One region of the Virgibacillus dakarensis genome, then DNA from elsewhere that is predicted to be linked to it. Evidence: riboswitches for the same ligand, from Rfam matches in the RefSeq annotation. Region 1 holds a riboswitch; each other region holds the start of a gene.
The links. Region 1 has a riboswitch for thiamine pyrophosphate ahead of thiT (energy-coupled thiamine transporter ThiT). Riboswitches for the same ligand answer to the same signal wherever they lie in the genome.
Positions count from the first base shown of each region.

Region 2: linked by a shared signal. The riboswitch ahead of CZ382_RS10365 (lipoate--protein ligase family protein) and the one ahead of thiT (energy-coupled thiamine transporter ThiT) in region 1 are both predicted to bind thiamine pyrophosphate.
Region 3: linked by a shared signal. The riboswitch ahead of thiW (energy coupling factor transporter S component ThiW) and the one ahead of thiT (energy-coupled thiamine transporter ThiT) in region 1 are both predicted to bind thiamine pyrophosphate.
Region 4: linked by a shared signal. The riboswitch ahead of CZ382_RS01655 (ABC transporter substrate-binding protein) and the one ahead of thiT (energy-coupled thiamine transporter ThiT) in region 1 are both predicted to bind thiamine pyrophosphate.

Region 1 is NZ_LT732554.1:2,032,723-2,035,899, forward strand. It holds gene prpB (methylisocitrate lyase) at 16-924, shown strand; TPP riboswitch at 1,053-1,154, shown strand; gene thiT (energy-coupled thiamine transporter ThiT) at 1,262-1,858, shown strand; gene CZ382_RS19265 (transporter substrate-binding domain-containing protein) at 2,289-3,092, shown strand; gene CZ382_RS19270 (amino acid ABC transporter permease) at 3,176-3,177, shown strand, end outside.
Region 2 is NZ_LT732554.1:160,755-163,931, forward strand. It holds gene CZ382_RS10360 (AraC family transcriptional regulator) at 158-1,081, opposite strand; TPP riboswitch at 1,242-1,346, shown strand; gene CZ382_RS10365 (lipoate--protein ligase family protein) at 1,465-2,295, shown strand; gene lipA (lipoyl synthase) at 2,297-3,177, shown strand, end outside.
Region 3 is NZ_LT732554.1:263,627-266,803, forward strand. It holds gene CZ382_RS10840 (peptide MFS transporter) at 202-1,689, shown strand; TPP riboswitch at 1,772-1,887, shown strand; gene thiW (energy coupling factor transporter S component ThiW) at 1,972-2,460, shown strand; TPP riboswitch at 2,466-2,570, shown strand; gene tenA (thiaminase II) at 2,636-3,177, shown strand, end outside.
Region 4 is NZ_LT732553.1:322,005-325,181, reverse strand. It holds gene CZ382_RS01665 (ABC transporter permease) at 1-142, opposite strand, end outside; gene CZ382_RS01660 (thiamine-binding protein) at 142-432, opposite strand; gene CZ382_RS01655 (ABC transporter substrate-binding protein) at 445-1,449, opposite strand; TPP riboswitch at 1,574-1,684, opposite strand; gene CZ382_RS01650 (Dph6-related ATP pyrophosphatase) at 1,761-2,354, opposite strand; gene CZ382_RS01645 (sodium/proline symporter) at 2,572-3,177, opposite strand, start outside.

The DNA of each region.
Region 1 (3,177 bases):
AGGAGGACATCGTGTATGGCATGGATAGTGGATCAACAGGCCTCACAAGCAGAACTGGCAAACCAGTTTAAGGAGCTAATCAATGAAAAATCAATTTTGCAAATCCCTGGAGCCCATGATGCAATGGCAGCACTAGTTGCGAAAAATGCTGGGTTTAAGGCACTTTATTTATCTGGAGGTGCATACACCGCAAGCAAAGGGCTTCCAGACCTTGGGATTGTGACCTCGACCGAAGTGGCGGAAAGAGCGAGGGATCTTGTTCGGGCAACGAATTTACCTGTGCTTGTTGATATTGATACAGGATTTGGCGGGGTTCTTAATGTTGCTCGTACAGCTCGGGAAATGATCGAAGCCAATGTCGCGGCAGTACAAATAGAGGACCAGCAACTTCCGAAAAAATGTGGTCATCTTAATGGGAAGCAGCTTGTTTCTAAAGAGGAAATGGTTCAGAAGGTGAAAGCGATTAAGGAGGTAGCCCCGTCACTCGTTGTTATAGCACGTACAGATGCACGAGCAGTAGAAGGTCTGGAAGCTGCCATTACAAGGGCACAAGCATATATTGAAGCTGGTGCTGATGGAATCTTCCCGGAAGCATTGCATACCGATGAAGAATTTTGCTTATTTGCCAAAAAAATAGCTGTACCACTGCTTGCCAACATGACGGAGTTTGGCAAGACTCCGTATATTACTGCTGAAGCCTTTGAAGAAATGGGCTTTCGCATGGTTATTTATCCGGTAACTTCTTTACGAGTGGCTGCTAAGGCTTATGAACGAATTTTTCGTTTGATTAAACAGGAGGGGACACAAAAAGATGGTGTCTCTGATATGCAAACAAGGAAAGAGTTATATAAGACAATTTCTTACGATGATTTTGAGGAGCTGGATGAAACAATTGCCAAAACAATGTTGTCCAGTGACCAATAGAAAAATATGCAAGTCTTTTGATTTTCAAGCGATGACTCCGATTCGATGTTAAAGATAATTTCTGGAGTCAACGTCCTTTTCTACTACTTAATTAAATTTATGTTATGATAAAGATAATAAAATAACAACGCAACCACAAGGGGAGCGTAAGGCTGAGAGAGAACATGTTTTGTTCTGACCCTTTGAACCTGTTAGTTAGTACTAGCGTAGGGATGTGGTGATTAAAAACAGTGGTTTACTGATTTCTATGGAAAAGAACAGTAACTTGACTGGTTTATCTGTATTCACTTATGTCTTCCTTTTGGTGCGTTAAAACAAAAAAGGGAGGCATTTTTTGATGAAAAAATTAAGCTTGCAAACGATGATTGAGGTGGCCATTTTCGCGGCATTTGCATTTGTTTTGGATTTATTGCCATCATTCCATTTTGGACCGTCCATATCTATTTCCTTTTCCATGGTACCAATATTTATTGTTGCCTTTCGCTGGGGTTTTTTTGCGGCTTTTGTATCAGGATTTCTTTGGGGGCTCCTGCAGATTGCACTCGGTGAGGCATGGATTCTCACACCAACACAAGCATTTATTGAATATTTTATTGCCTTCGCATGTATTGGCTTTGCCGGTCTTTTCATCAGACCAATCAAAGGGAATTTGCTAAGGGGACGAAAAGGGAATGCACTCATGTGGATTGTCATCGCGACATTGGTCGGTGGTGCTGCTCGCTATTTTTGGCATTTTGTTGCCGGCGTGATTTTTTTCAAAAAGTATGCGATCGAAGCGGGGAAGTCACCAATTATTTACTCATTGACGATGAATGGGATCACGTATATTGCTTCTTCAATAGCCTGTGCGATTGTGTTAGTCCTAATCATTTCGAAGGCAGGTCAATTAATTACGTCGGCAAAGTCTGCTAAGGATCAGCGTATGGTTAGTTGAAAAGTACAATCTCATTAAAAACAGCCAAGCATAAAAAGGTGTTTGGCTGTTTCTTATGGAATTACTTGTTATGCTTATAGTCTGGATTAAAGCTATACCGGGATCTATACGGTGATCTAATAAATGTGTTTATCTTCTGCCAATACATCAGCTATTTTTTTCGTTGGACAACGGTTACGCAACTCAACCTCGTAAGCATTTAAGGAAATAATAAATGATTGTCAAATTTAGCCGTTTTTTAGACGCAACTATCAGAATCATCCGTATTTAATAGGTATTTGTAATAATTAAAGGAATAACCGGGATTACATTATCACTATCCGAATATAAGCCCATCTATCCTTTTAAATGATTAAGTATCCGTTTTTTCTAAAAAATGAATCTTTGTTAAAGTTAATAGATACGACACTATTTAAGGGGGACTTTCGTAATGCAAAAAGGATATGGCAAATTTTTAAGCACTGTTTTGCTCTCATTTATTATCGTAATCGGACTTTCTGCATGTGGATCTGACAAAGAAGCGGATGGAGATGCCCAAAATGGCAGCGGTGATTTGAAAGACGAATATACCGTTGTAAGTGATACATCGTTTGTACCGTTTGAGTTTAAAGAAGACGGTGAATATGTCGGGTTTGACATTGAGTTGATAAAAGCAATAGCGGCTGAGGCAGGGTTTAAGATTAATTTAGAAACAACGAACTTTGATGGAATTATCCCCGGTCTGCAAACAGGTCAATTTGATATCGCTATTGCCGGGATCAGCATTACCGAGGATCGGGCAAAGAAAATCGATTACAGTGACGCTTACTATCAGTCAGGTTTACGCATTGGCGTGGCGGTTGACAATGACTCGATCAAAGGTATTGAGGATCTGGAAGGAAAGACAATTGCTACACGTCTAGGTTCTACAAGTGCTGCCTATATTGAGAAAAATATTGATGGCGCTGAAGCTAATCAGTACGAACAGCTTGACCAGGCTTATCTGGCAGTTGAAAACGGCAGCGCGGATGCAATTTTGTATGACGCACCAAATGTTGCCTATTATATTAAAACAAAAGGTGAAGACAGTCTGAAAATGGTTGGCGATTTGTATCAGGCTGAGGATTATGGTATTGCCATTGCAAAAGGAAATGACGCATTGGTTAAAGCCATTAATGAGGCATTGGCAACACTGAAGGAGAATGGTAAATACGATGAAATCCATGAAAAGTGGTTTGGTGAAAAGCCTGAATAACTGAACTCTGCAGGCTGCTTTATCGGGTGTAACCATCCAATCGTTACACCCTTTTTTACTTCATATAATAGGAGAGGTGAAAGAT
Region 2 (3,177 bases), 1.9 Mb from region 1:
TTCTTATATACTACATTTGGTTTGGGAGAAAAACAAATTATTCGAATTATTGCATGGATTTGAGAAGACAATTATCAGATTCATTATTGGCTGAGATAAAACTGCGATATATAGCAGACATTCAGACTTTCGTTTGAGTGTCTGCTATTAATAAACATCACTTCTTCACAATTGGAATCCAAATTTCACAACAATGATCCTCAGCCGTTACATCGCCATTTGGCGGGTAAGCTTCTATTTCCGGTGCATCAACATGCTCATACCCGGTTGAGGGAAACCATTCGGAAAAAATACGATCCCATATCTTTTCAATCGCATGCGGCACCGGACCGATCGCCTGGAAAACCGCCCACGTTGATGCCGGAATCTCCTTTTCCTCCCAATCGGAAGGAACCGCTTGATTACTCCGTTCAGCACAAATAAAATAAGTTAATTCTTCTTGCTGTTTATCAAATTCCATACATACACCAAGTAATCCCATTGAACCACAATCGTTTACGAGCTTCTCCGTAAATCCGTTCCTGTTCGATTCATCCCAAAAAGCTGGAATATCACGATGGTTTTGACCATCAATTGTTGCCGTACGTATTCCTTTTCCAACAACCCGAAACGCTTCCTTCTCAACAATTCTGTAATTCATTTCTTCATCACCCTTTAATTGAATTTGAAAAGAGAGACGAGGGAATGCCTTCAACGATTGATTGTAACGGCGTGCGGCTGATGGACTTAAACCATGCAGTTTACGAAACGCCTTGGAAAATGACTCCGGAGTCTCGTAGCCATACTTATACGCAATCTCAATTACTTTGCTTTTCGAATGCGTTAATTCCTGAGCAGCCAAGGTTAATCTTCGGCGTCTGATATAATCAGCAACGGTTACACCCGTCAACATATGAAACATTCGCTGAAAATGAAATCTAGACATACATGCAACCATTGCCACATGTTCAATAGGGAGGTCAGCGTCTAAATTTTTCTCAATGTAATCAATGCTGGCAATCATTCGCTGCAACCCTTCCATAATCGTTCTCTCCTTTCTTAATGCAACTTTATCAGGTGACAATTCTTCTTTCCTGTTCATCTGTGCTTTTTAAAGACATGTCTTTGATCAAAGGTTGTTAATCCTGGAATCGTTAACTTTTATTATACCGTAAGAAGGTAATCCAAACAGCTAAAATTTCCAATTTGCTTTACAATCTGTATGAATCCCTTTACCATATAAATAGTTTAAAAAATATCAACAAATTCACTAGGGGAGCTTTCAAGAGCTGAGAAGAACATTTTCGTTCTGACCCTTTGCACCCGATCTAGGTAATACCAGCGTGGGGAAGTGTAGCTGTATGTAACATGGAACTAATTGTACATACAACCAAAGCTGCATTCCACTGGGGAGCGGTTTTTGTTTTTTTATCACCCTTCCACGTATTTCAGGACATAACATAACAAAACGAGGAGGCGATACATGTGCGTGATGAATGGGGATTTATCGATACTGGGATACACGATGCCATAGTGAATATGGCGTTGGATGAGTTGTTGCTTCATTGGCATAGTGAGGGGAAAACACCTCCAATTTTACGTTTCTATCAATGGTCTGCACCAAGCCTGTCCGTTGGCTATTTTCAGAATGTTGATAAAGCAATTGATTTACCAGCATTAGATCGTTATCAGGTTCCACTCGTTCGACGGTTGACTGGAGGAAGCGCTGTTTTGCATGATGATGAGCTAACTTACAGCATCATTATTGCGGAAGATAAGCCCTATATCCCGGCTTCAGTTGGAGAAGCTTATTACATACTATCGAAGGGGATTTTTGCAGGGTATGAAAAGCTCGGGATTACAGTAAATTATGCGGAAACAACGAAATCAAACAAGAGCCGTTCTGCCGTATGCTTTGAAAAACCTGCATTATATGAATTAATGGTGAATGGAAAGAAAATATCTGGAAATGCACAAACTCGTCAAAAAGGAGTACTGCTGCAGCACGGGTCGATACCACGATCGATTGATAAAATCATGCTTTTCGATCTGTTCCGTTTTCCGAGCGAAGAACTACGGGAAAGAAACAGAAGGGCATTTGATAAGAAAGCAACAACGATCAGTCAAGAGTCTAATGTACCTATTTCAATTGACACCATGAAAGACGCGTTTAAAACAGGATTTGAAACAGGAGTAGACATAGAACTATTTCCATTTGCATTAACCAATGAGCAATGGGATGAAGTATACCAGCTTGCTGAGAAGAAATACAACACAAACGAATGGAACTTCAAACATCAATTAAGGAGCGTGTAAAATGGCTAAACAAGAAGAATACATACGAAAACCGGAATGGCTGAAAACAAAAATCAATACAAACCAATCCTATCGAGGCCTTAAAAAGTTAATGCGCGATAAAAAGTTAAACACCGTTTGCGAAGAAGCCCGCTGCCCGAATATCCACGAATGCTGGAGTGAGCGTAAAACGGCAACATTTATGATTTTAGGGGATACGTGTACACGCGGCTGCCGCTTTTGTGCAGTAAAAACCGGGTTACCTAATGAGCTTGATTGGGGGGAACCTGCACGGGTCGCTGAATCCGTGGCTATTATGGGATTAAAGCATGTGGTAGTTACAGCAGTAGCGCGGGATGATTTGAATGATGGTGGGGCAGCCGTATTTGCTGAAACGGTTCGAGCCATTCGCCGGGAGAACCCTGGCTGTACCATTGAAATCCTTCCATCCGATATGAAGGGTGATTATGATAGCCTTCATACATTAATGGATAGTAAGCCGGATATTTTTAACCATAACATTGAAACCGTACGCCGATTAACGAAGCGTGTCCGCGCACGGGCGATGTATGATCGTTCCCTGCAATTGCTGCAGCGTGTTAAAGAGATTGCCCCAAACACACCAACGAAATCAAGTATTATGGTGGGGCTTGGAGAAGAAAAAGAAGAAATTATTCAGGCTATGGATGATCTCTTGGCACACGATGTGGACATTATGACAATCGGGCAATACTTACAGCCAACGAAAAAACACTTGAAGGTAGAGCGCTATTACCACCCGGATGAGTTTGCCGAGCTAAAGGAAATTGCTTTGGAGAAAGGCTTCCGTCACTGTGAGTCAGGCCCACTTGTCCGCTCGTCCTATCATGCAGATGAACAAGTATCGCAAGCATCCGCCCAACG
Region 3 (3,177 bases), 1.8 Mb from region 1:
ATACCTTTTTGGGCATTCATCTAAAAATAAAATGAACCTTCATTCAGTAGGGTTTCCCTTCCTCCCCTACTGAATGAAGGTTCACCTTACGAAAATGTATTACTGACTATTCAACTTATTTTCTCCATTTAAACTAATAAATAACTTTTCAAATTTATAAATGCATAGTATAATGATCATGTCATACAAGGAGGCTACAACATGTCATCAAATAATCAAAATATTCAAGACATTCCGCAGAAGGGTTTCTTTGGACATCCAAAGGGATTATCTACGCTATTCTTCACGGAATTTTGGGAACGTTTTTCTTACTATGGGATGCGTGCCATTCTATTATTTTATATGTACTACGAACTGTCAAAAGGCGGTCTCGGGATTGATCAGGGAACTGCCGCTTCGATTATGGCGGTTTACGGATCACTTGTATACATGTCTGGGATTATTGGCGGCTGGATTGCTGACCGGTTATTAGGAAGCGCTCGGACAACCTTTTATGGCGGCGTTTTAATCATGTTCGGTCATATTGTTCTTTCCTTTCCTGGAAGTTTAACAGGATTGTTCGTTTCGATGGGCTTGATTGTTATTGGTACAGGCTTATTGAAACCGAATGTATCCAATATTGTCGGTGATTTATACAGCAAGGAAGACTACCGTCGTGATTCTGGTTTCAGTATTTTTTATATGGGGATTAACTTAGGTGGATTACTGGCTCCATTAATTGTCGGAACCGTCGGACAGGAATATAACTTCCATCTTGGATTTAGCTTGGCGGCCATTGGAATGTTTATCGGTCTCGTCGTTTTCATTTTTACCAAGGGCAAATATTTGGGACCAGCTGGTTCAAACGTTCCAAATCCACTTACGGCAGCAGAACGTAAAAAGGTATTCGGCCGCTTCGGCATTGGTGCTATTATCGTAATTATATTGGGGGCTATCACAATTCCAACCGGGATCTTAACAATAAATGGATTTACCATGATTGTTAGTATTCTTGGAATTATCATTCCTGCCGTTTATTTTATCGTGATGTACCGGAGTCCACGAACAACCGAAGTGGAACGCTCACGTCTCCTGGCTTATATACCAATGTTTGTGGCAGCCATGATGTTCTGGGCGATTCAGGAACAAGGCTCGATTATTTTAGCGCGATATGCAGATCAGCGGACATTGCTGCACTTCGCAGGTATTGAAATTCAATCATCCTGGTTCCAGTCATTGAATCCACTATTTATCGTTTTACTGGCACCTGTATTTGCATGGCTTTGGGTTAAACTGGGGAACAAACAACCATCAACACCGAAAAAATTCTCAGTTGGCTTATTTTTTGCAGGGCTTTCCTTTATTGTTATGATTATCCCTGCGATTGTTAACGGCACAGATACACTCGTTAATCCATTATGGCTCGTGCTTAGCTTCTTCCTGGTTGTTTTAGGTGAACTATGTTTATCACCTGTCGGATTATCCGCAACAACAAAGCTTGCACCTGCTGCCTTTTCAGCACAAACGATGGGTCTATGGTTCCTGTCTAATGCATCGGCACAAGCAATTAATGCGCAAGTCGTAAAATTATATTCGTTTGATACAGAAATTTTGTATTTTGGGGTAATCGGTGGCATTTCTATTTTACTTGGTTTACTTCTATTTTTGTCATCGAAAAAAATTCATCAATTCATGCGAGGTATTGATTAAACAACAATATTTTTTAAAATTAGTAGGTGACAGACTGAGATTCTTTTGTTATGATTACGATAACAAGCAAGTTTCATAGTAATTCCACTACTAGGGGTGCTCAGAAACCGTGAGCTGAGAGGGAAGCCGGATTAGCTTTCCGACTCTTATGGACCTGATCTGGTTAATACCAGCGGAGGGAAGTAGTCTGTGATCATCACACATAAACTTTTCCCTTTAAAAAGCTAGGTCCTTTATCCATGGACCTAGCTTTTTCATATTATAACGGAAAGGAGGAAATAAATGAATCGGACACGTTTATTAACGACGATGGCTGTATTTGTAGCCATAGGAACGATTGGGGCACAAATCCTATGGTTTCCTGCAGGTATTGCAAAAGCCTACCCTGTACAACATACGGTCAACGTCATGGCAGCAGTGATGCTTGGTCCAGCTCCTGCCGTTATAATTGCCTTTATGATTGGGCTACTCCGTAATTTGCTTGGGTTTGGCACAATCCTTGCATTTCCCGGCGGAATGATTGGCGCTTTTTTGGCAGGATATCTGTACAAAAGCTTTGGCAAAAAAATATATGCTGCACTTGGCGAATTCATTGGAACCGGAGTTTTAGGCTCTTTATTCGCTGTACCGTTGGCTAACCTTTTAATGGGAAATTCAGTTGGAGCATTATTTTTCTTCCCATCATTTCTTGCCAGCAGTGGAGCAGGAGCATTAATCGGTTGGCTAATAGTGATACGATTGAAACAACGTAGTTTATTACAAAATATTTAATATATCGGAACTGCTAGGGGCGCCTATATGGCTGAGAAAAGAAAATGATTCTTAGTCCCTTGGAACCTGATCTGGTTAATACCAGCGGAGGGAAGTAGTCGAGGACGTAAATACCTTTCTATGATTCTTCCTTTCTAGCCTCTAGTAGCTTCCTAAAATCCAGGGAGGCATAATCATGACTTTTTCTCAAGATCTCAGGGACGAAAACAGTGATATTTTTCAAGCAATATTTACCCATCCGTTTGTACAGGGAATCGGTAAAGGAAATGTCCCAAAAGAAGCATTGGAACATTACATTAAAGCAGACTTTGAATACCTTAATGCATTTATAAAAATATACGGAATGGCAATTTCCAAATCCAATGATCGGAGGGATATGGCCTTTTTTAACGACCAAATTCAATTTGTTTTGCACAGTGAAGTCCATCCACACCACAACTTTTGCGAATCAATCGGGGTTAACTATGATGAACTTCAAGGATATGCCTTGCCACCTACTGCTGATCATTACGTTAAACATATGATGTATCATGCACAGACGGGTACGCTGGCAGAAATAATTTGTGCACTGCTTCCTTGCCCTTGGACTTATTTGGAAATCGGGAAGGAATTGATGAAAACGTACAAACCAGCAGATAATCATCCCTTTTATAAGTGGATTCGTTTCTATGCGGACGAAAGTGTGGAAAAAATTACGACGACAATGCGTAATCGTTT
Region 4 (3,177 bases), on a different contig from region 1:
CTATTCCTGTTTTGCCAATTTGCGACGGTGCAGGCAGGAGCCAATCCGGTATGTCAAACAGTTTACTGGAAAGCTCCCAAATACCGAATAAAAGGAGGAGAACCACAACGGGTTTCCAGCCTTTTTCCATGATCCCTTTCATTAGCGATATTTCTCCGTCAGTTCTGACATCGAGGCTCCATCCGGTTTATGAAATACTTTTACCTGTGAAATAATACTTTCACACCCCAGCTCGGTCATTCTGGTATTCATTTTTTCAATAATTGACAGCAATTCCGGCAAATCTCCTTCCATCGTTGTTTCGAGCGGATGCACTTCATATTTCACTCCAGACTGATCGATAACCTCTATTGCAGCATCTACATATGGAATCGTATCTTCTCCGTTTTTCGTCTTTGGGATAATTTGAATACTTACTAAAGCATTTGCCACTTGAAGCCCCTCCTATTTTTTTGGTAAAAATTCATTGGTAAAAGCTTTCTTGCTATCTAGCTGTTTTTCTAATAAATGATTGTCGTACATCCAGCTTGCATAATTATCCCAGACTTCCAGTTTCTGTTCACCCCAGCGTGTGGCATCATCCTGATATTTTGGTGAGAGCCATTCCTGACTAGCCTTTACCAGTTCTGCATCAAGATCTGGAACTTCATCTAGCAAAATAGTAGCCGCATCTTCAGGATTATCAATGGCAAATTCATACCCTTTTGAAACGGCTGCCAAAAACTTCTTAACTGTTTTCGGGTTTTCCTTAATCGTGTTCTCATTCGCAGTAAGAACCGGTGTATAATAATCAAGTCTTTTCGAGTAATCGGTCAGATACAACATATTTAATTTCTCACCACGCAACTCGGCCTCTACGCCTGTCCAGCCATAATAAATCCAGGCAAAATCAATATCACGCTTTACTGCCGTAAAGAAGTCGGTGTTCCCCATATTGACAATATTCACCTTATCAACGGAAGCATTTTCTTGTTTCATAAGGGATGCTAGGACAGCCTTCTCAACTGGTGCTCCCCAGCCACCATACGTTTTTCCGACAAAATCCTTCGGTGATGTGATGGCTTTTTCCTTTGGTGAGGCAAAACCGGATGTATTATGCTGGATCACCGCTGCAATGGAGACAACCGGCACACCTTGCACACGTGCTTCCGTAATACTTTCTTGGTAGCTAACACCAAAATCGGCTTTTCCTGATGCGACAAGCTGATCAGCCCCAACCTCTCCCGGCATTATGATTTCCACATCCAGTCCCTCGTCATGAAAGTATCCCTTTTTTTGTGCAACATAAAGGCCAGTATGATTCGTATTTGGTGTCCAATCCAGGACAAGCTTTACTTTCTGCATACCGTCCCTATCCTGTTGATCCTGTTCCGTGCTTTTGGATCCGTTGTTACTGTTACATGCAGTAAGAACGGTAATCATGATAAGTAAAAATAAAAGCTTCTTCATTTCTTATCCTCCATGTGATGGTAGTTTTGTTTAGGAAAATGATCGGCGAAAGGGCTGCGGAAATTGCAATAAAAAAACACCGCCATTTTTAAACCTGGGGTGTGTGCGAAAAAGATAGTTTATCTTTCCTGTTCAACATGTTCCCTACGCTGGTTTCAGCCAGATCAGGTTCCAAGGGTCAGTATCTATCGGATACAATCTCAACCAGCATCAACTGGTCCCCCCACAAAATCTATTTCATTTTTATCTTACATGTTCAAAGGTACTACATTACGGTATCGTTTGCAAGGTTGGAATTTTGAATTTGATATTTAAACCTGCCTCCTAAATATGGGCCCATCAAATACAGTAGTATGATATTCACCAGATTCACCTAACGGGCAAACATCCTTTCCACTGATATCAGCGATAAATGATTCATCTACAAGACGACCAACCCAGTTTTCCGGAAGCTTTGTATTATCTACTTTGATAACACGCGCCTGAAATTTCAACGCTACGAATTCCCTTAATAGATCCAACACCTTATGTTTTTCTGTCCACAACGGATAGATTGGTGCTACGTCTGCTTTTTCGGCTACCTGCTCTCCCCATTCACGGTGCCCTTCTAAGTAAATATCACCAAATGCGACACTATCAATCTCGTATTTCGTTTTTAGGTCCTTTAGTGTGCGAACAAAATCTTCTGTATACCCTGCAAAGTCTGTTTCAATAAAATGAACTGGAATCCCAATCCGCTCAGCCTGCTTTTTGATCCGCTCAAGCTTCTCCCCGTGTGCGACAGTTTCTTGTTTTTCCTTCCATATCGTAGTAATAAGGCTGACAACATGATAACCCTGCTGCTCTAGACGGTATAGTGCTAAACAGCTATCTTTCCCGCCACTAAATGATAATGCTACCTTCATGTCTATCGGCTCCTTTCGTTATACTACACTATACCATTTAGACAAAAAATTGGGAAAGCCAGTGATAAGTTGGCTTTCCCAAGGTTCATGGGTTGTTGTTGTAAATCTTCCACAAGACTTGTTTTGATTTATACTGTATCCTATGCGACGAAAACTGTACTTGTATTGGTACATGCCTCAAGACAACCGTACATTTGTATTGAATTTGGATGCAACCCTATTCCGCAGTTTTTTTATCCGGAAACAGCAAACTGAATACGATTCCGAACAATGCTGCAATGAAAAAAGTAGAGAACCGGGATGTAATGATACCATCTAACGGTGTGCTAATCCACAACACGGTAAAAACAAACCCAGAAATAATCGTTGCTACAACCCCGATACCGGAATAGCGCTTCCAGAAAAACGTCATCAGGATCGCCGGGGATAAGGTACAACCGACACCAGCCCACGCCCAGCTGACAACTAGATAGACCAGAGAATCAGAGGTTAGGGCAATAAGCATACCGATAATCCCTGAAACCAATACAATAATCCGAGACAATGATAATAATTGCTTATCCGTCAAGTTCATGCCGAGTGTCTTATGAATAATATCCTCACTAACCGAACTGGTAACAACCATTAACTGAGAATTTGCCGTTGTAATAATTGCTGCCATAATTCCGGATAACAACAAACCGGCAATCCAAGGCGGCAGCAAATCCAGTATCATATGCGGGAGAATCGTCTCTACATCAGCAAACGAGCCTTGACTGTACATCGCAATCGCCGCCAGCCCAATTAAAAACGCACCAGTATAGGCCATAATCGTCCAAATAAT